DNA from 4 places in the Pseudomonas halotolerans genome. Region 4 is predicted to be linked to each of the others. Evidence: predicted binding sites of a transcription regulator. Region 4 holds the regulator's gene; each other region holds the start of a gene.
The links. Region 4 encodes sigma-54, which starts transcription at its own class of promoters, with help from an activator protein. Its sites were predicted from a motif close to ANTGGCATNNANNTTGCTNT; they were not measured.

Region 1 (4,873 bases), on a different contig from region 4:
CGCGCACCGAACCGCCGTCGATGGCCTGAGCCACGCCTGGGCCAAGCATGTCGTTGATCTTGTCGACGATGCGCTTGGCGGTAGTGAAGTCGTAACGGTTGAGGTTCAGGGTCAGGCTGTTGCCCTGGTTGAAACCGCTCGGTACCGCACGTTCCACCGACGCACCGCCAGGAATGCGGCCAGCCGACGGAACGTTGACGGTAATCTTCGAACCGTCACGACCCTCGGCATCGAAACCGCCCACCACCAGGTTGCCCTGGGCGACAGCGTAGACGTTGCCGTCGATGCCCTTGAGCGGCGTCAGCAACAGGGTGCCGCCGCGAAGGCTCTTGGAGTTACCGATGGACGAAACAGTGATATCCACCTGTTGCCCGGGCTTGGCGAACGCCGGCAGGTCGGCACTGACCGACACCGCCGCGACGTTTTTCAACTGCACGTTGCCCGAACCCGCCGGCACCTTGATACCAAACTGCGACAACATATTGTTGAAGGTTTGCAGGGTGAATGGGGTCTGGGTGGTCTGGTCACCCGTACCGTTGAGCCCCACAACCAGGCCATAGCCGATCAACTGGTTGGAACGCACGCCGGAAATGCTCGCGATATCCTTCAGACGCTCGGCTTGAGCGGTGAAGGCCGCCGTCATCAGCAATGCGCCCATCAACAGCTGCTTGAGATTCAACCGCTTAAGATTCAACTGGGCCACCTAGAAAGGGAACTTCGGGCTGAGGAAGAAACGGTCGAACCAGCCTGGCTGACTCGCATCGGCAAAGGCGCCAGTGCCCGAGTAGGTGATGCGCGCATCGGCCACACGAGTCGACGGAACAGTGTTGTCGGTGGAGATGTCATCAGCACGGACCATACCGGCAATGCGCACCAGTTCGTCCCCGGTGTTGAGGGTCAGCCACTTCTCACCCCGCACGGCGATGATGCCGTTGGGCAACACATCGGCGACGGTCACGGTGATCGAACCGGTCAGGCTGTTGCTCTGCCCGGACTGGCTGTCGCCGCTGCTCGAACGGTCGGAACCGTAGCCGGCATTGAGGCTCAGGTCACCGCCACCGATGGGATTGTTGGTGGTCAGGCTGGAGCCGAACAAGGACGTCAGGCCGACGCTGGTCTCGCTGCTCTTGTCGATCTGCGAGTTGGCGTTCTTGCTGGCCTGGGTGCGCTCGTTCAGGGTGATGGTGATGATGTCACCGACCCGGAACGCCTTGCGATCGCTGTACAGGTTCTGCTCAAAACCGGCCTGGTAGATCGAACCATTGTTGGCGGCAGCCGGCAACGGCGTGCGCGGCAACACCGGAGCGTAATACGGGTCATTGGGCTTGGGCGGTGGCGCGACACAGCCCGCGAGCGCGGTAATCCCACTCAGTGCCAGAACAGATACGAAGCGATTCATGACCCTACCTCTTGGTGTTGCAGGCGGCCTCAGGCCGCCCTATAGACGTGATTACAGATTCTGCGTAACGAACGAGAGCATCTGGTCGGCGGTGGAGATCACCTTGGAGTTCATCTCGTAGGCGCGCTGGGTGGTGATCATGTTGACCATCTCCTCCACGGTGCTCACGTTGGACGTTTCCAGGGTGTTCTGCAGCGTGGTACCGAAGCCGTTCAGGCCTGGCGTGCCGACTTGTGGCGCGCCGCTGGCCGCGGTTTCCAGGAACAGGTTGTTACCCACCGCTTGCAGGCCGGCCGGGTTGATGAAGTCGGCCGTCTGCAGGTTGCCGATCACCTGGGAGGCAGGGTTGCCCGCTACAGTGATGGACACGGTGCCGTCGCGGCCCACGGTGAAGGTCTGGGCATCGTTGGGAATGACGATGGCCGGCTCCAGGGCGAAACCGCTGGCATTGACGATCTGGCCGTTGGAATCGAGGTGGAACGTACCGTCACGGGTGTAGGACGTGGTGCCATCGGGTTGCAGGATCTGGAAGAAACCGCGACCGTCGATGGCCATGTCCAGCGGCTGCTCGGTGGTTTGCAGGCTGCCGGCGTTGAAGTTTTTCTGAGTGCCGACGATACGCACACCGGTACCCACTTGCAGGCCCGACGGCAGTTCGCTGTCCTGGGTCGATTGGGCGCCTGGCTGGCGTTTGACCTGGTACAGCAGGTCCTGAAACTCGGCGCGATCACGCTTGAAACCCGTGGTCGACACGTTCGCCAGGTTGTTGGAAATAGTAGAAAGGTTGGTGTCCTGGGCGGACAGACCTGTTTTGGCAACCCAAAGAGCCGGAAGCATTCGATTCTCCTCGTACGCCTGTTTTTCGGCGCGACGCTGTAATTAATGATTAGATCTGCAAGACCCGAGCCATGGCTTCGTCGCCTTCTTTGGCGGTGTTCATCATCTTGACGTGAAGCTCGAACTGCTTGGCCAGGGCCAGCACCGACGTCATCTCGTCCACGGCATTGACGTTGCTCGCTTCCTGGAACCCCGACACCAACTGCACGTTGGCATCAATGACAGCCGGCTGGCCGTCCTTGGTACGGATGGTGCCGTCCAGGCCCTTGGTCATGTTGCGAAGATCCGGGTTGACCAGCTTGATGCGGTCGACTTCAGCCATCACGCGCGGGCCTTCGCCCATGGCGCGGATGCTGATGGTGCCGTCCTGGCCGATCTCGATTTTCTGCTCTGGCGGCACGGCGATCGGACCACCGTTGCCCATTACCGGCATACCGTTGCCGGCCCGCAGCACGCCCAGGGCGTCAACGTTGAGGCTGCCGGTGCGCACGTAGCTTTCACCGCCTTCAGGGTTCTGCACAGCCATCCAGCCCGGCCCGCTGACTGCCACGTCGAGGTCACGGCCGGTTTCCACCAGCGCGCCAGGGGTGAAGTCGGTGGCGGGACGCTCGGACATGGCAAATGCCCGCGCCGGAAAGCTGTCACCAAACACTGGCATCGAACGGGCCTGCTCCAGGTCTTTCTGAAAACCGTTGGTGGAGATGTTCGCCAGGTTGTTGGCATGGGCCCGCTGCGCCAGTGCGTTCTGGCTGGCGCCGGTCATTGCCACATAAAGGTACTTGTCCACAGTCGTTCCTCTGCATGCCGGACGTTTGCCGTCCACTGCTGTACTGCTGAGCACTAAGCAATTTGCAGACCAACTTTTTTCTGGCGCCGTAGAGCCGCACAAACAAAGGGTTTGCGGGTTCTTGAAGGGATTTAGGGAAATGTATCGAAGACGAAAAACCGGCGGTGTCATGCCGCTGCAAGGCAAAGGATGACCGGATGGGCAGGCTCACGAATACTTGTGGCGAGGGGATTTATCCCCGCTGGGCTGCGAAGCGGCCCCAAACTGTGCCTGCTTGCGCGGTGTGTCAGACAGGATATCGGGGGCCGCTTCGCGCCCCAGCGGGGATAAATCCCCTCGCCACAAATAACGGATTACATCCCAGGTTCCTTACCGACCTCATACTCACGCAACTTATTGGCGATGGTGGTATGGGAAACCCCCAGCCGCTTGCCCAGTTGTCGGCTGCTGGGGTGTTCGGAGTACAGCCGCTCAAGCACGGCTTTCTCGAATCGCCCGACGATGTCGTCCAGTCCGCCCTCCAGGGAAAAGTCCCCCAGGGGCTGACGCACGCCGTAGTCCGGCAGGCGGATATGCTCGGCTTTCACCGTTGCGCCATCACACAGGGAAACAGCCTGGAACAGCACGTTTTCCAACTGACGGACGTTGCCCGGCCAGTGATAGTGGCTGAGGCGGTCCATCGCCGCCGGCGCCAGTTTAGGCAATGGACAGCCAATCTGCCGACTGGCCTGATCAAGGAAATGCTCCACCAGCGGGGTCAGGCCGTCGAGGCACTCGCGCAATGGCGGGATATGCAGCGAAAGAACGTTCAAGCGGTGGTACAGATCCTGACGGAATTCCCCTCGGGCGCAGAGTTCGGACAAATCCACCTGGGTCGCACAGATCACCCTGACATCCAGGTACACCTCTTCATCGCTGCCGACACGACGGAAGCAACCGTCCTGCAAAAAGCGTAGCAATTTCACTTGCAGGCGCGGGCTCATTTCCCCCACTCCGTCGAGGAATAACGTGCCTCCGGCGGTCAGCTCGAGCAACCCGAGCTTGCCTTCGGCCCGGGCGCCCTCGAAAGCACCGGGGCCGTAGCCGAACAGTTCAGTCTCGGCCATGGATTCCGGCAACCCCGCGCAATTGAGCGCCATCAACGGAGACTGCCCGCGCGGACTCGCCAGGTGACAAGCGCGAGCCAGCAACTCCTTGCCGGTACCCGTTTCGCCTTCTATCAGCAGCGGCGCATCCAACGGCGCCATGCGCCGGGCCTCGCGCACCACCGCAGCCATCACCTTGGAACTCTGAAAGATACTGTCGAAGCCACGCAGCTCCTGTTTACGCACGTTATAAATGCGCTCGCCGACCCGGTCCGCCCGATGCAGCGTCAGCACCGCACCGGCCATGGCCTCGCTGTCGTCATGCTCCGATTGCAGCGGCGCGATGTCCGCCAGAAACACATCCCCCCTGACCTTGACTCGCAAGCCGTTGATGCGAGACTGATTGGCGCGCACCAGCTCCGGCAGGTCAAAATCCTCGGCGTACCGGGACAGGGGGATTCCTGGCACTTCGTCCACTCGCACCCCGAGCAACTGCGCCGCTGCCCGGTTGGCGGCGACGATGGAGCCTGCCATGTCGATGGACAGCACCGGAAATTCCAGGGCGCCGAGCAGCGCGTTGAGCTCCATGTGCCGGCGCTCACTGGGCATCAACCCGACGCGCTTGACGCCGAAGACCCCGGCAATGCCTTCGAATTTCGGACGCAGCGCCTGAAACTGGATGTTGATCAGATTCGGGCAGTGCAGATAAATCGCATTGCCGTGCTCACCGCCCACTTCCCCGCGGGCGACGTTGATGCCGTACTC
Region 2 (4,873 bases), on a different contig from region 4:
GCCCCTTGTAGCCGTTGTTGCACTGTTCGCAACCGACCGGCTCATAGATCGTGAAGGCGCCGATGCGTTCCCGGGGGAAGCCTTCCTTGAGCAGGGTTTCTTCGGGAATCTCGATGGCCCTTTTGCAATGCGGGCACAACTTGCGCGCCAGCCGCTGGGCGATGATCAGGTGGACCGCCGTGGCGATGTTGAAGCCGGGAATACCCATGTTGTGCAGACGGATCAGGGTTTCGGCGGCGCTGTTGGTGTGCAGCGTGGAAAGCACCAGGTGACCGGTCTGCGCGGCCTTGATGGCGATTTCGGCGGTTTCCAGGTCGCGGATCTCGCCCACCATGATCACGTCCGGGTCCTGACGCAGGAACGAACGCAGGGCCTGGGCGAAATCCAGACCCTGGCGGGGATTCACGTTGACCTGGTTGATGCCCTCCATGTTGATTTCCACCGGGTCCTCAGCGGTGGAAATATTGATGTCCACGGTGTTGAGGATATTCAGCCCGGTATAGAGCGACACGGTTTTGCCAGAGCCGGTGGGCCCGGTGACCAGGATCAGCCCTTGCGGTTGTTTGAGAGCGGCCATGTACAACTCTTTCTGGTCCGGCTCGTAGCCCAGGGCATCGATGCCCATCTGCGCACTGGAGGGGTCGAGGATCCGGATCACCACTTTTTCGCCCCAGAGCGTGGGCAGGGTGTTGACCCGGAAGTCGATGGACTTGTTTTTTGACAGGCGCATTTTCAGGCGCCCGTCCTGGGGTTTGCGCCGCTCGGAAATATCGAGGCTGGCCATGACCTTCAGGCGCGCGGCGATGCGGGTGGCCAGTTGGATCGGCGGGCGGGCCACCTCTCGCAGCATGCCGTCGGTACGCACTCGCACCCGGTAGATTTTTTCATAGGGCTCAAAGTGCAGGTCAGAGGAGCCGCCTTTGATCGCGTCCAGCAGCATCTTGTTGACGAACCGCACCACCGGCGCGTCGTCGGTGTCCTGGCCGGCGATGGAGTCCTGCTTGTGATCATCGATCGACTCGATGTCCAGGCCGTCGAGGTCGACATCGCCCATGCCTTCCAGGCCAGTGCTGGAAGATTCGAAAAACTTTTCGATAGCGTCGCTGAGCTTGTCGTCCTCCACCAGGATGGCTTCGGTGGTCAGGCCGGTGCTGAACTGAATGTCATTGATGGCCTGGTGGTTGGTGGGGTCGGAGATGCCCACGAACAGTTTGTTGCCACGTCGCCACAGCGGCAGGGCGTGATGCTGGCGCACCAGTTTTTCGCTGACCAGGCCGCTGGGTTGGGTTTCCTTGTCCAGGCTGTTGAGGTCCAGCAGGGCCACGCCGAAATGCTCCGAGGCAATTTCCGCTACCTGGCGGCTCTGGACCAGTTTGTTCTGCACCAGGTAACTGACCAGGGGCATGCGACTGCTTTGGGCCTGTTGGTACGCCTGGTGCGCACTTTGCTCGGTGATCAGTTCGGCCAGTACCAATTGCTTGGCCAGACCGCTTAAGGCGATGTCATTCATGGGAATTCCAGACGCGGACAGTTCATGACTTATAGCCTAGTCAAGCATCCAGACCAAACCAGCGAGGCGCAGTGACAAAAAACGTCAGATAGTGCGGTTGTTGGGGTAGGACATAGCGGTGCTGCGGGTCGAAGTCCCCTGCCAGCGGGTGCGACAGGGTTGGCACATGCCATGCATTGGTCTCTACAAGTCATGAGATTCCACCTCATGCTATGGAGATATCTATGAATAAGCAGAAGGGCTTTACGCTGATCGAGTTGCTGATCGTTGTGGCGATCATCGGCATTCTGGCGACGTTTGCGTTGCCGCAGTATTCCAAATATCAAGCGCGGGCCAAGGCTACGGCGGGGCTGGCGGAAATTTCGGCACTGAAGGTGCCATATGAAGACGCCATGAATCAAGGGACCGATCCCTCGGAGGCTAATATGAACATTACGTCTCCTACCAGTAATTGCACCATTGCGATCACCGGTACCGCCGCAGCGGGAGCAGGTACCATCGTTTGTACCCTTGCGAACGCTCCTGCTGCCGTGGCAGGTAAGACGATCACTCTTTCTCGCACAGCTACCGGCGCTTGGACGTGCGTTTCTAACGCTGACCAAGAATACTTGCCGGCCGGTTGTACGGGCGCTGCTGCCGCGGGTTGATAAAGTGGTTTGAGCCGACCCGACCCCGCTGCAAAACAGCGGGGTTTTTATTCGCCCGACCTGCCCGTAGCGAGTGATTGACAGGGGGCGGAATAAAAGCCCAACAATTCAGCGGTTTAGCGGACAGCCGAAAACCCGCAACTTGCATGTCCAAAATCAGCGGGCCATGCATTTTGCATGATTGTGAAAATTGCTGTTTCGCTTAACTGATTGATTTAAAACGAATTAATTCGCAGCGCAAAACTGGCACAGCCTTCGCACTACTCCTGTTAACCCTGCCGGGAAACACCTCCGGCAGTTTTTGAGAAAAACAGGAGTTACTCGTATGAAGAAGTTCGCTATCACTGCCGCAGCTGCCACCGCCCTGACTCTGACCATGGCTAGCGCTTTCGCCGAGACCACTCAAGCAACTCAGGCGCCAATGATGCTGGCTGCTGGTGAAGTGACAGAGGCTAAGGAAGACGTTTCTGATACCTGGATCACCACCAAGGTCAAAGCCGATCTGGTCACTGAAAAAGGCATCCCAGGTTCCGATATCAAGGTAGAAACCAATAAAGGCGTAGTGTCGCTGTCGTCGACTGCCGTCCTGAGCGACGCGCAAAAAGACACCGCCGTGGCGATCACCAAGAAAATCAAAGGCGTTAGAGACGTTTCGGCTGATGGCCTGAAATCCGAGTAAGACTCAAGACTTCTCGCCTGGACCGGGAGAAGGCGCGGCAAGCGGGCTGAGACATACGTTTGCCGTTGCTTTGGAGTTCATGCGAAAGGCCACACGGACGTGGCCATTACAGGCCCCCGGCATTCGTGCCGGGGGCCTGTTCTATTGCGCGATGGAAAAGTATTCAGGGATCAGCCTGGGAAATCGGGTGCCCCTTTTCGCGAGCAAGCCCGCTCCCACAATGGATCGCATTCTTCCTCACGAAACTCGGTCCACTGTGGGAGCGGGCTTGCTCGCGAAGGCGGCAGGACATTCAACACACATGCCTGCCGATTGTGCAGTGGCCCGCTCAGCGCCCCCGCTTGCTGGTGATCTGCACCAACCGGTTACCTTTGAAACGCAAATACTGGTACATGCCGTTGTTGGGGCCGTAGGTCCATTCTTCCACCGGGTATTCTTCCCGGCGATTGACGCTGCGCTCGTAGCCCAAGTCATCCCGCGCCGCGGGTTGCCCGCATTTTTGCAGCACTTCTCCGGAACGGTCACCGACGCTGATCAACTGGCTGCCACAACGCAATGTATCGGCCGCTGACGCCTGGCCGCTGGCAAGTAGCAAGACCAGACTCAGTCCATACAGACGTTTCATCTTATTCGGCATCCAGATGCATGGGGGTGATCACGCGCCCGTCGCTTTCGGCCTGAGCGAGGCTGGCGTCGATGAAATACACGCGGTCATCGGCCAATTGCCCTTTGTCCACCAGGAAGTCCTTGATGCTGCTGGCGCGCTCCTGTCCCAGTTGACGCAACAACACTTCGTTGCCACTCCAGAACTTAATCACGCCTTCGCGCAGTTTTTCCGTGCGTGCCTTTTTATCCAGTTGCGTCCATTCCGCCGGTGGCTGGGTCTTGAGACGGGTGCGATAGATGCCTTCGAGCAGCGGGGCCTTTTCATCCTCGGGCACCTCCAGCAGCGAGGCCTTGGCCGGGACTTTGTCGCCCCGGCGCTGCAGCATCTTGTAGTAGTTGTACTGGTATTCACGTTCCAGACGCTGGGCGGCGAGCAGCGGACCGTCGCTGCTTTGGGCGGCGGTGCCTTCGATCTCCAGGCGTAGCTCAGGACGTTTGCCGAGGGCCTCGGACAACTTGAGCAGCGTGCCTTCGTTTTCCGGGTTCAGTTCGCTTGAGCCCGGGGCAAATGACACGCTGCCCAAGTCTTGCGAGCTGCCACCGGCCACCAGCCCACCGATGAGTTTGAATGGCGCCTGGGCGGCCCGTACTACCAGATTACGCAGGGTTTGCCAGACAATCGGCATCACGCTGAATTGCGGGTCATTGAGGTCGCCGGAAACCGGCAGCTCGATGGAAATCCTGCCTTCGGAGTCCTTCAGCAGCGCGACGGCCAGTTTGAGCGGCAGGCTCACGGCGTCCGGGCTGTCGACCTTTTCCCCCAACTGCAGTTGCTCGACCACCACTTTGTTGTCGGCCTGCAACTGGCCTTTGGTGATCCGGTAATGCAGGTCGAGGTTGAGTCGGCCCTTGCGGATGCGATAGCCAGCGAATTTGCCGGAATAGGGCGTCAGGGTCGTCAGTTCGACCCGCTTGAAGCTGGTGGCGATGTCGAGGCTGGCCATCGGGTCGAAGGGATTGACCGCGCCCTTGATGGTGACAGGCGCGTAGCGGTCGACCTTGCCGTTGATGTCCACGGTGGCCGGCTTGGCCTGGCGGCTGTCGATGGTGCCGATCTGACCGTTGAGCTGCTGGATGGCCGTGGCGAAGTTTGGTGTCAGGCTGAAGTCGGCGAAATTGGCCGAGCCGTCGTTGATGGCAATGCCGCCGACGTGGATGCCCAGCGGTTTGTCCTGGGAGGCCGGTTTTGCCGGGCTGTTGTTCGTACCACTGTCGGCCGGTTGTGGGATCAGCAGGTCATCGACGTTGGTGGTACGGTCTCGGTTGATCATGAATCGCGCGTAAGGCTGGTACAGGTTGACCTTGTCGATCGACAGGCTATCGCCGTGCTGATAGTTGAGCCCTTCGAGCACCAACTGTTTCCATTTGATG
Region 3 (4,873 bases), on a different contig from region 4:
GACCCGGGTCGATAACCAGTTGGTGGAAATCATCGACGTGGAGAAAATCCTCGCCGAAGTGGCACCGACCCCGGAAACGATTTCCGTGGGGGTGATCGACGCCGAAACCCAGCACAAGGCGATTTCACTGCGTGTCCTGACGGTCGATGATTCTTCGGTGGCACGTAAGCAGGTGACCCGTTGTCTACAAACGGTCGGTGTCGAAGTGGTAGCGTTGAACGACGGACGCCAGGCCCTGGATTACCTGCGCAAGCTGGTGGATGAGGGCAAGAAGCCGGAAGAGGAGTTTCTGATGATGATCTCCGACATTGAAATGCCGGAGATGGACGGGTACACCCTGACCTCGGAAATCCGTAACGACCCGCGCATGCAAAAGCTGCATATTGTCTTGCACACCTCGTTGTCCGGTGTTTTCAACCAGGCGATGGTCAAGAAGGTGGGGGCCGATGATTTCCTGGCCAAGTTCCGGCCCGATGACCTGGCTTCCCGGGTGGTCGAGCGCATCAAGGCAGCAGAATAAAGGTCGGGCGCGTTGTGCGCCCGGCAAATCAACACGATGAAAGAGGCGGTATTTTGTCTACGGGTAATTTGGATTTCGAACAGTTCCGGGTCTTCCTGGAAAAAGCCTGTGGCATTTTGCTTGGTGAAAACAAGCAATACCTGGTGTCGAGCCGTCTCAATAAATTGATGGAACAGCAGGGCCTGAAATCGTTGGGCGAACTGGTCCAGCGCATCCAGACCCAGCCACGCAGTGGGTTGCGCGAGATGGTGGTGGATGCCATGACCACCAACGAAACCCTGTGGTTTCGCGACACCTATCCGTTCGAGGTGTTGAAGAACAGGGTGCTGCCGGCGGCCATCAAGGCCAGTCCGGGGCAACGCTTGCGGATCTGGTCGGCGGCCTGCTCGTCGGGTCAGGAACCCTATTCGCTGTCGATGTCCATCGATGAGTTCGAGCGGACCAACATCGGCCAGTTGAAAGGAGGCGTGCAAATCGTTGCCACCGATTTGTCCGGGACGATGCTCAATAACTGCAAGACCGGTGAGTACGACAGCCTGGCCATCGGTCGCGGCCTGTCGCCTGATCGCCTGCAACGCTACTTCGACCCCAAAGGGCCGGGGCGCTGGGTGGTCAAGGCACCGATCAAGAACCGCGTGGAGTTCCGTTCGTTCAACCTGCTGGACAGCTACGCCAGCCTGGGCAAGTTCGACATCGTGTTCTGCCGCAACGTGCTGATCTACTTCTCTGCCGAAGTGAAAAAAGACATCCTGCTGCGCATCCACAGCACGCTCAAACCGGGCGGCTACCTGTTCCTCGGCGCCTCCGAGGCACTGAACGGTTTGCCGGACCATTACCAGATGGTGCAGTGCAGCCCGGGGATCATCTATCAGGCGAAGTGATTCGCTCGGGTTGTCATAAAAACGGGAGTCCTCAGGGGCTCCCTTTTTTATACCTGCCAATTTCCTCCCCACCACCACTGTCCCTGTGGGAGCGGGCTTGCTCGCGAATGCGGTGTGACAGTGACATTTATTTCGACTGATACACCGCCTTCGCGAGCAAGCCCGCTCCCACAATTTGAGTGTCATTTGCCCTTGAGAAGCGGCAGAAAAGCGGCAGCCAGCGGAAACCGATTGCCGCTTTTCTGGCATTGCCGCCTTGCCGATGCCCGCAAAGCCCCGGTTTATGGGGTTTTTGAAAGTGGCACGACGCTTGCTATGTTCATCGTACGTAAATTCTGGTCACCCGAAGGTTTCCAACATGAGCATCAGTTTCGATAAAGCGCTCGGCATCCACGAAAAGGCTTTGAGCTTCCGCGCCCAGCGTGCCGAAGTCCTGGCCAACAACATCGCCAACGCCGATACCCCGAACTTCAAGGCTCGGGACCTGGACTTCTCCAAAGTGCTCGCCGAGCAGAATGAGAAGACCAAGAACGGCCACTTCGCCCTGAACATGACCAACAGCCGTCATATCGAAGCCGAAGGCCTGGGCAATGGCGATGAATCGCTGATGTACCGCACGCCGATGCAGCCTTCGATCGACCAGAACACCGTGGACGCCCAACTGGAACAGTCCAACTACACGGAAAACTCCGTGAACTTCCAGGCCAGCTTCACCCTGCTCAATAGCAAATTCAAAGGGCTGGTATCGGCCCTGCGCGGAGAGTAAGTCATGTCGATTGCGAGCGTATTCAACATTGCCGGCAGCGCCATGAGTGCCCAGACCACGCGTCTGAACACCGTTGCCAGTAACATCGCCAACGCCGAAACCGTTTCGTCGAGCATCGACCAGACCTACCGTGCCCGTCACCCGGTGTTCGCCACCATGTTCCAGGGCGGCCAGTCTGGCGGCAGCGACTCGCTGTTCCAGGAGCAGGATGCCGCGGGCCAGGGCGTACAGGTGCTGGGTGTGGTCGAAGACCAGAGCAACCTCGACGCGCGCTACGAGCCGAACCATCCGGCCGCCGACGCCAAGGGCTACGTCTATTACCCGAACGTCAACGTCGTTGAAGAAATGGCCGACATGATTTCCGCCAGTCGTTCGTTCCAGACCAACGTCGAAATGATGAACACCGCCAAAACCATGATGCAGAAGGTCCTGACCCTCGGTCAGTGATAAGGGGCGAGTCACATGAGCGTCACCAACACTACCAGTGGTTTGAGCCTAAACGAGATTCTGGCCAACTCCTCGGTCAAGACCAACACCACCACCGATGGGCTGGGGGCGGCAACGAACGCAGCTACCGGCTCCCAGGAGCTGGGCAAGGATGCGTTCCTGCAACTGCTGGTCACCCAGCTGAAAAACCAGAACCCGTTGGAGCCGCAGGATAACGGCGAGTTCGTTGCCCAGTTGGCGCAGTTCAGCAGCCTGGAAGGCATCACCACGCTTAACGAGACCGTCAGTGGTATTGCCGGCAACTACAACTCGTCCCAGGCCCTGCAAGCCTCGTCCCTGGTGGGCCGTTCGGTCATCGCCCCGGGTGACAAGGCGGTGGTCGATACCTCCAAGAGCCTTAACGGCACGGTGGTGGTACCGGCCTCGGTGTCCTCGCTCGCGATCAAGATCGCGGACAAGGACGGCAAGACCGTCCGTACGATCGAGCTGGGTAGCCAGAATGCTGGTAACTCGGCCTTCATTTGGGATGGCAAGAACGATGCGGGCACCACCGTTGAGTCGGGCACTTACACCTTCACCGCTTCGACCACTATCGATGACAAACCCGTGTCGCTGATCACCAACCTGCCGGCGACCGTCAGCAGCGTGACGATCAGCCAGACGGGCGGTGAGCTGATGCTCAATCTCGCCGGGCTGGGCAGCATCGCCCTGTCCAAAGTACAAACTATTGGTATGTAGAGCCGACTAAACCGGCAAAAGGAGTGCAACATGTCTTTCAACATCGGCCTTAGCGGTCTCTATGCAGCCAACAAGCACCTGGACGTAACCGGCAACAACATCGCCAACGTGGCGACCACCGGTTTCAAATCGTCCCGTGCGGAATTCGAAGACGTCTACTCAGCTACCAGGCTGGGCAGTGGCAGCAAGACCGTCGGCAACGGCGTGCGCCTGGCCAACGTCTCCCAGCAGTTCAGCCAGGGTGACGTCAACAACACCGGCAACGTACTGGACATGGGCATCCAGGGTTCCGGTTTCTTTGTCCTGAGCAACGACGGCTCCCTGAGCTACACCCGTGCCGGTACGTTCAAGACCGACAAGGATGGCTTCGTCACCAACAGCGATGGTACTGCGCGTTTGCAGGGCTATGGCGTGGATGCCAATGGCAACATCCTCAACGGTATTTTGACCGACTTGCGCATTGACACTTCCAACTTGCCGCCGCAAGCGACCAGCCTGGTTTCGTCGACGATCAACCTGAATTCGACAGCAACGCCGATTTCACAGGCGGCGCCCTACGTACTCGATCCAACCGATACCGCTACGTTCACTAAGCAATTCACCACCCCTGTCTACGATACCCAGGGTAACCAGCATTCCATGGACCAGTACATGGTCAAGACGGGCGCCAACACCTGGGATGTCTACACCCTGATCGATGGTCGTAACCTCAATGGCAGCGCGCCGGTTGCGCCGAACGCTCCCGTTCCTTCTACGATGACCTTTGATTCGAGTGGTAAGTTGGTTCAGGTCAGCACTCCGCCTGCGACCATCAACAACGATCTGGTACTCACTGGCTGGGTGCCTGGCACCGTGACCAACGGCGTGTGGACCGCCAACGGTGCCGGTTCGTCGACGATTACGGTCTCCATGGCCAACACCACCCAATTCAACGCTGACACCGCTCGGTCAATCCCTGCCCAGAACGGCTACGCCACCGGCCAGATCACCAACCTGACCATCGATGGTAGTGGTGTACTGCTGGCCAACTTCAGCAACAACCAGACCAAGCCGATCGGTCAGCTCGCCCTCGCCAGCTTCACCAACGAGCAAGGCCTGCAGCCGGTAGGCGGCAGCAGCTGGAAAGAAACCTTCGCGTCGGGCATCCCGGGCTACGATGCCCCGGAAACCGGCACCCTGGGTTCGATCGTCTCCAACTCCCTGGAAGAGTCCAACGTCAACCTGACCAACGAACTGGTCGAGCTGATCAAGGCCCAGAGCAACTACCAGGCGAACGCCAAGACCATCTCCACCCAAAGCACCATCATGCAGACCATCATTCAGATGGCGTGATATCGATGGTTGCTTGAAAGCTGCACAAGGAGCCCCTCGCACGAGGGGCTTTTTCTTGAGTGCAGGTTTTTGTGGTGCTCGTCCCGGCGCCATCGCGAGCAAGCTCGCTCCCACAGGAGAACGCATTCCAATGTGGGAGCGGGCTTGCTCGCGAAGGCGTCGGCGCATTCAATAGGGTGACTGGCTGAA
Region 4 (4,873 bases):
CTGGCCACCGCACCGAAATTCATCCTGCTGGACGAACCATTCGCCGGCGTGGACCCGATTTCGGTGGGCGATATCAAGCAGATCATCCACCACCTCAAGGCCAAGGGCATCGGCGTATTGATCACCGACCATAACGTACGCGAGACGCTGGATATCTGTGAAACCGCCTATATCGTCAATGACGGCCAGTTGATCGCCGAAGGCGACTCCGCGACCATCCTGGCCAATGAACTGGTCAAGGAAGTGTATTTGGGCCATGAATTCCGCCTGTAAGCGAAAAGTGTCTGGTCAATCGCCCCGGCGTCGCTAATTTTATTACGCGGCGCCCTAGGCAAACACTTCAGTTTCAGGCATATAATTTGCTTAAGTTTGGCGCTTCGGCGCCCTGTAGTGGATGGCGCATGTGCGCCGGCGAATAAGGTGTTAAGCCCCAGCCATGAAACCATCGCTAGTCTTGAGAATGGGCCAGCAGCTGACGATGACACCGCAGCTGCAACAGGCCATCCGCCTGCTCCAATTGTCGACCCTGGACCTGCAACAGGAAATCCAGGAGGCCCTGGAGTCCAATCCGATGCTCGAACGCCAGGAAGAAGGCGACGACTTCGACAACACCGATCCGCTGGCCGATAACGTCGAGCAAAAGACCAACACCGAAATCCCGGAACCGTCCTACCAGGAAACCGCCCCGACGGTGGACAACCTCGAGGATGGCGAATGGAATGAACGCATCCCTAACGACCTGCCCGTGGATACAGCCTGGGAAGACGTCTACCAGACCAGCGCCAGCAGCCTGCCCAGCAGCGATGACGACGAGTGGGACTTCACTACCCGCACCTCCACCGGCGAAAGCCTGCAGAGCCACTTGCTGTGGCAACTGAACCTGGCACCGATGTCCGACACCGATCGTCTGATTGCCGTGACCCTGATCGACTGCATCAACAATCAGGGCTACCTGGACGAGACGCTCGAAGAAATTCTCGAAGCTTTCGACCCGGAACTGGACATCGAGCTGGATGAGATCGAAGCCGTCCTGCACCGCATTCAGCAGTTCGAACCGGCCGGCATCGGCGCCCGCAACCTGGGCGAGTGCCTGTTGCTGCAACTGCGCCAGTTGCCCGCCAAGACACCTTGGCTGGCCGAAGCCAAGCGCCTGGTCACCGATTACATCGACTTGCTGGGCGGTCGCGACTACAGCCAGTTGATGCGTCGCATGAAGCTCAAGGAAGATGAACTGCGCCAGGTGATCGAACTGGTCCAGAGCCTCAACCCGCGCCCGGGCTCGCAGATCGAGTCCACCGAACCCGAATACGTGGTTCCCGACGTCATCGTGCGCAAGCACAACGACCGCTGGCTGGTGGAACTGAACCAGGATTCGATGCCCAAGTTGCGGGTCAACGCCCAGTACGCCGGCTTCGTAAAACGTGCCGACACCAGTGCTGACAACACCTTCATGCGCAACCAGTTGCAGGAAGCGCGCTGGTTCATCAAGAGCCTGCAAAGCCGCAACGAAACCCTGATGAAAGTAGCCACCCAGATCGTCGAACATCAGCGCGGCTTCCTGGAGTACGGCGACGAAGCGATGAAACCGTTGGTCCTGCACGACATTGCCGAGGCAGTGGGCATGCACGAGTCGACCATTTCGCGGGTGACCACCCAGAAATTCATGCATACCCCCCGGGGCATCTATGAGCTGAAATACTTTTTCTCCAGCCACGTCAGCACCTCCGAAGGCGGTGAATGCTCGTCCACAGCCATCCGTGCGATCATCAAAAAACTGGTGGCTGCGGAAAATCAGAAAAAGCCGTTGAGTGACAGCAAGATCGCTGGTTTACTGGAGGCACAAGGCATTCAGGTGGCCCGCCGTACCGTCGCCAAATACCGCGAATCCCTCGGGATCGCACCTTCGAGCGAACGCAAGCGGTTGATGTAACAGGCCACGCCACAGCGTTCCAGTGGCAGGCATTTCTGCCTGCCGCTTTATGCACTGGCAACGAAGGAGAAGCTGTATGCAAGTCAACATCAGTGGACACCAACTGGAAGTGACCGAACCTCTGCGCGAATACATCGGCGAAAAACTCGAACGATTGGAGAGGCATTTCGACAAGATCACCAACGTGCAAGTCACGATGAACGTCGAAAAGCTGCTGCAGAAAATCGAAGCCACGTTGCATATCCCCGGCGGAGAAGTGGTTGCCAACGCTGCGCATGAAGACATGTATGCCGCCATCGACCTGCTGACCGACAAGCTGGATCGCCAACTCAAAAAGCATAAGGAAAAGACCCAGAGCCTCCTCCAGGGCGCGACCGGTCGTTAACCCCCCTAATCCATGATCCGACTAGAATCCATCCTGACCCCCGGCCGTTCCCAGGTGAACGTGCCGGGTGGCAGCAAAAAGAAAGCCCTCGAACAAATTGCCAACCTGATCCACCGCGAGGTCCCGGGTCTGGAAATGCAGGACGTCTTCGAGGCCCTGTTTGCCCGTGAAAAACTGGGCTCCACCGGCTTTGGCAACGGTATCGCCATTCCTCATTGCCGCCTCAAGGCCTGTACAGCGCCGATCAGTGCGCTGCTGCACCTTGAAGCCCCCATAGATTTCGATGCCATCGACGGCGAACCGGTCGACCTGCTGTTTGTACTGCTGGTACCGGAAGCGGCGACCGATGCGCACCTTGAGCTGCTGCGCCAGATCGCCAGCATGCTGGACCGCAAGGAAGTGCGCGAGAAATTGCGCAGCGCGCCGAGCAACCAAGCCTTGTATCAGGTTGTCCTGGACGAGCAGAACGGTCATTAAACATGCGCATGATCATTGTCAGCGGACGCTCCGGCTCCGGTAAAAGCACGGCGCTAAACGTGCTTGAGGACAGCGGCTACTACTGCATCGACAACCTGCCGGCCGGCCTGCTGCCGGAACTGGCCGAGCGCGCCCTGATCCATACCGAACTGGCGCAACCGCTGGTGGCGGTCTCCATCGACGCACGTAATCTGCCGAGCCACCTGTCGCGGTTCCCGGAACTGCTGGCGGAAGTGCGCAATCGGCATATCCAGTGCGACGTGCTGTATCTGGATGCCGACGAGGAAACGCTGCTCAAGCGCTTCTCCGAAACCCGTCGGCGTCACCCCCTGAGCAACGCAAGCCGCTCCCTGGCCGAAGCCATCCATGACGAGAGCCAACTGCTGGGGCCGATCGCCGACCTGGCGGACCTGAAGGTCAACACCACCCACCTGAACCTGTATCAACTGCGCGACACCATCAAGTTACGCCTGCTGAACCAGCCGGAACCGGGTACGGCGTTTCTGGTGGAATCGTTCGGTTTCAAGCGCGGAATGCCGGTAGACGCCGACCTGGTGTTCGATGTGCGCTGCCTGCCCAATCCTTATTGGAAACCGGAACTGCGCGAACAATCGGGGCTCGACCAGCCGGTGATCGACTACCTGGCCGCCCAGCCGGATGTCGAGGAAATGTACCAGGACATCTCCAGCTACCTGCTCAAATGGCTGCCGCGCTTTGCCGCGAGCAACCGCGCCTATGTCACGATTGCCATTGGCTGCACCGGTGGCCATCACCGCTCCGTCTACCTGACCGAACGTTTGGGTCAGCTCCTGCAACAGTCCCTGAAGAACGTCCAGGTTCGCCACCGCGACCTCAGCTAAAGGATTCACATCGCGATGCCTGCTCTGGAAATTGAAATCATCAACAAGCTGGGCTTGCATGCCCGCGCGTCAGCCAAGTTCGTCGGTGTGGCCGGTCAGTTTCCTTGTGAGATCAGCGTGGGCCGTGATCCTGAGAAGATGGTCAACGGCAAAAGCATCATGGCGATGATGATGCTGGCCGCCGGCCAAGGCACCAAAATCCATCTGCGAACCGAAGGTGAACAGGAGCAGGAGGCGATGGATGCGCTGGCGGCGCTGATCAACAACTACTTTGACGAAGGCGAGTAACCCCTGCTCCCCTCGCCACGTAGGCATTGCGTCACGCCAAGGCCGTGTCCATCACCATCATCAGACAAAACCCCACCAGCAATCCCAGGCTCGCCAGTTTGTCGTAGCCATGACGGCGTGACTCGGGAATCACCTCATGGGTGACCACCAGCAGCATCGCCCCGGCCGCAAGCGCCAACCCCAGGGGCAATAACATCTCAGCCAAGCTCACCAGCCAGGCGCACAACAGCGCGAAGACTGGCTCGACCAGCCCGGACGCGGCGCCAATGGCGAACGCCTTGAGCCGCGACATGCCGGCGGCAGCCAGCACCAGCGCAATCACCAACCCCTCAGGCACATCCTGCAAGGCGATACCCATCGCCAGGCTGTCGGCATCGGGCATGCCGCCCCCCGCTGATACGCCGACGGCCATCCCTTCAGGAATGTTGTGGGCCACGATGGCGAACACAAACAGCCAGATCCGCGGCGCGATAATTGGACGTCCGGGCACCTCGACCAGTCTTTCAGGACTGGCTGACACTTTGCGGTCCACCAGATATAGCCCGAATGCCCCCAGCAGGATTCCAAAGCTGACCAGACCACTGGCCGCCCAAGGCGTGAGTCCCAATTGTTCGGCTGCGGCAATGCCCGGCACAATCAACGAAAATGCCGTGGCGGCCAGCATCACTCCGGCACCGAAGCCCAGCAGCGAATCGCTCACAGCCTGGGGCATGCGCCGGATAACCAGCACCGGCACCGCGCCCAATGCAGTGCCCAAGGCACAAAGGCCACCGCCCTGGAGCGCACGCAGCAGTTTCGGCTCCAGCTCAAGCCACGCCAGCCCCTGAGCCGCGAGCAACGTCATCCCCGCCAACAGCAACAGCGACCCCAAGGCATAACGGAACAACCGTGCGCTAGCTATCGCCAGTATTTGAGTATCCATAATCAGCCTTG

Region 1: the regulator sigma-54 is predicted to act here: its motif matches at 3,078-3,097, upstream of AAIS01_RS15680 (flagellar basal body rod protein FlgF).
Region 2: the regulator sigma-54 is predicted to act here: its motif matches at 1,669-1,688, upstream of AAIS01_RS24255 (pilin).
Region 3: the regulator sigma-54 is predicted to act here: its motif matches at 1,699-1,718, upstream of flgB (flagellar basal body rod protein FlgB).

Annotation. Positions count from the first base shown of each region.
Region 1 is NZ_JBCNTJ010000010.1:161,755-166,627, forward strand. It holds gene AAIS01_RS15665 (flagellar basal body P-ring protein FlgI) at 1-658, opposite strand, end outside; gene flgH (flagellar basal body L-ring protein FlgH) at 704-1,399, opposite strand; gene flgG (flagellar basal-body rod protein FlgG) at 1,451-2,236, opposite strand; gene AAIS01_RS15680 (flagellar basal body rod protein FlgF) at 2,286-3,023, opposite strand; gene AAIS01_RS15685 (sigma-54-dependent transcriptional regulator) at 3,377-4,873, opposite strand, start outside.
Region 2 is NZ_JBCNTJ010000023.1:38,093-42,965, reverse strand. It holds gene pilB (type IV-A pilus assembly ATPase PilB) at 1-1,510, opposite strand, end outside; gene AAIS01_RS24255 (pilin) at 1,735-2,157, shown strand; gene AAIS01_RS24250 (BON domain-containing protein) at 2,483-2,836, shown strand; gene AAIS01_RS24245 (DUF2845 domain-containing protein) at 3,165-3,461, opposite strand; gene AAIS01_RS24240 (DUF748 domain-containing protein) at 3,463-4,873, opposite strand, start outside.
Region 3 is NZ_JBCNTJ010000001.1:72,089-76,961, reverse strand. It holds gene AAIS01_RS00365 (chemotaxis protein CheV) at 1-520, shown strand, start outside; gene cheR (protein-glutamate O-methyltransferase CheR) at 574-1,401, shown strand; gene flgB (flagellar basal body rod protein FlgB) at 1,760-2,167, shown strand; gene flgC (flagellar basal body rod protein FlgC) at 2,171-2,614, shown strand; gene flgD (flagellar hook assembly protein FlgD) at 2,630-3,352, shown strand; gene flgE (flagellar hook protein FlgE) at 3,383-4,684, shown strand.
Region 4 is NZ_JBCNTJ010000013.1:90,687-95,559, reverse strand. It holds gene lptB (LPS export ABC transporter ATP-binding protein) at 1-273, shown strand, start outside; gene AAIS01_RS17870 (RNA polymerase factor sigma-54) at 437-1,930, shown strand; gene hpf (ribosome hibernation-promoting factor, HPF/YfiA family) at 2,007-2,315, shown strand; gene ptsN (PTS IIA-like nitrogen regulatory protein PtsN) at 2,328-2,792, shown strand; gene rapZ (RNase adapter RapZ) at 2,795-3,652, shown strand; gene AAIS01_RS17850 (HPr family phosphocarrier protein) at 3,668-3,940, shown strand; gene AAIS01_RS17845 (ZIP family metal transporter) at 3,972-4,862, opposite strand.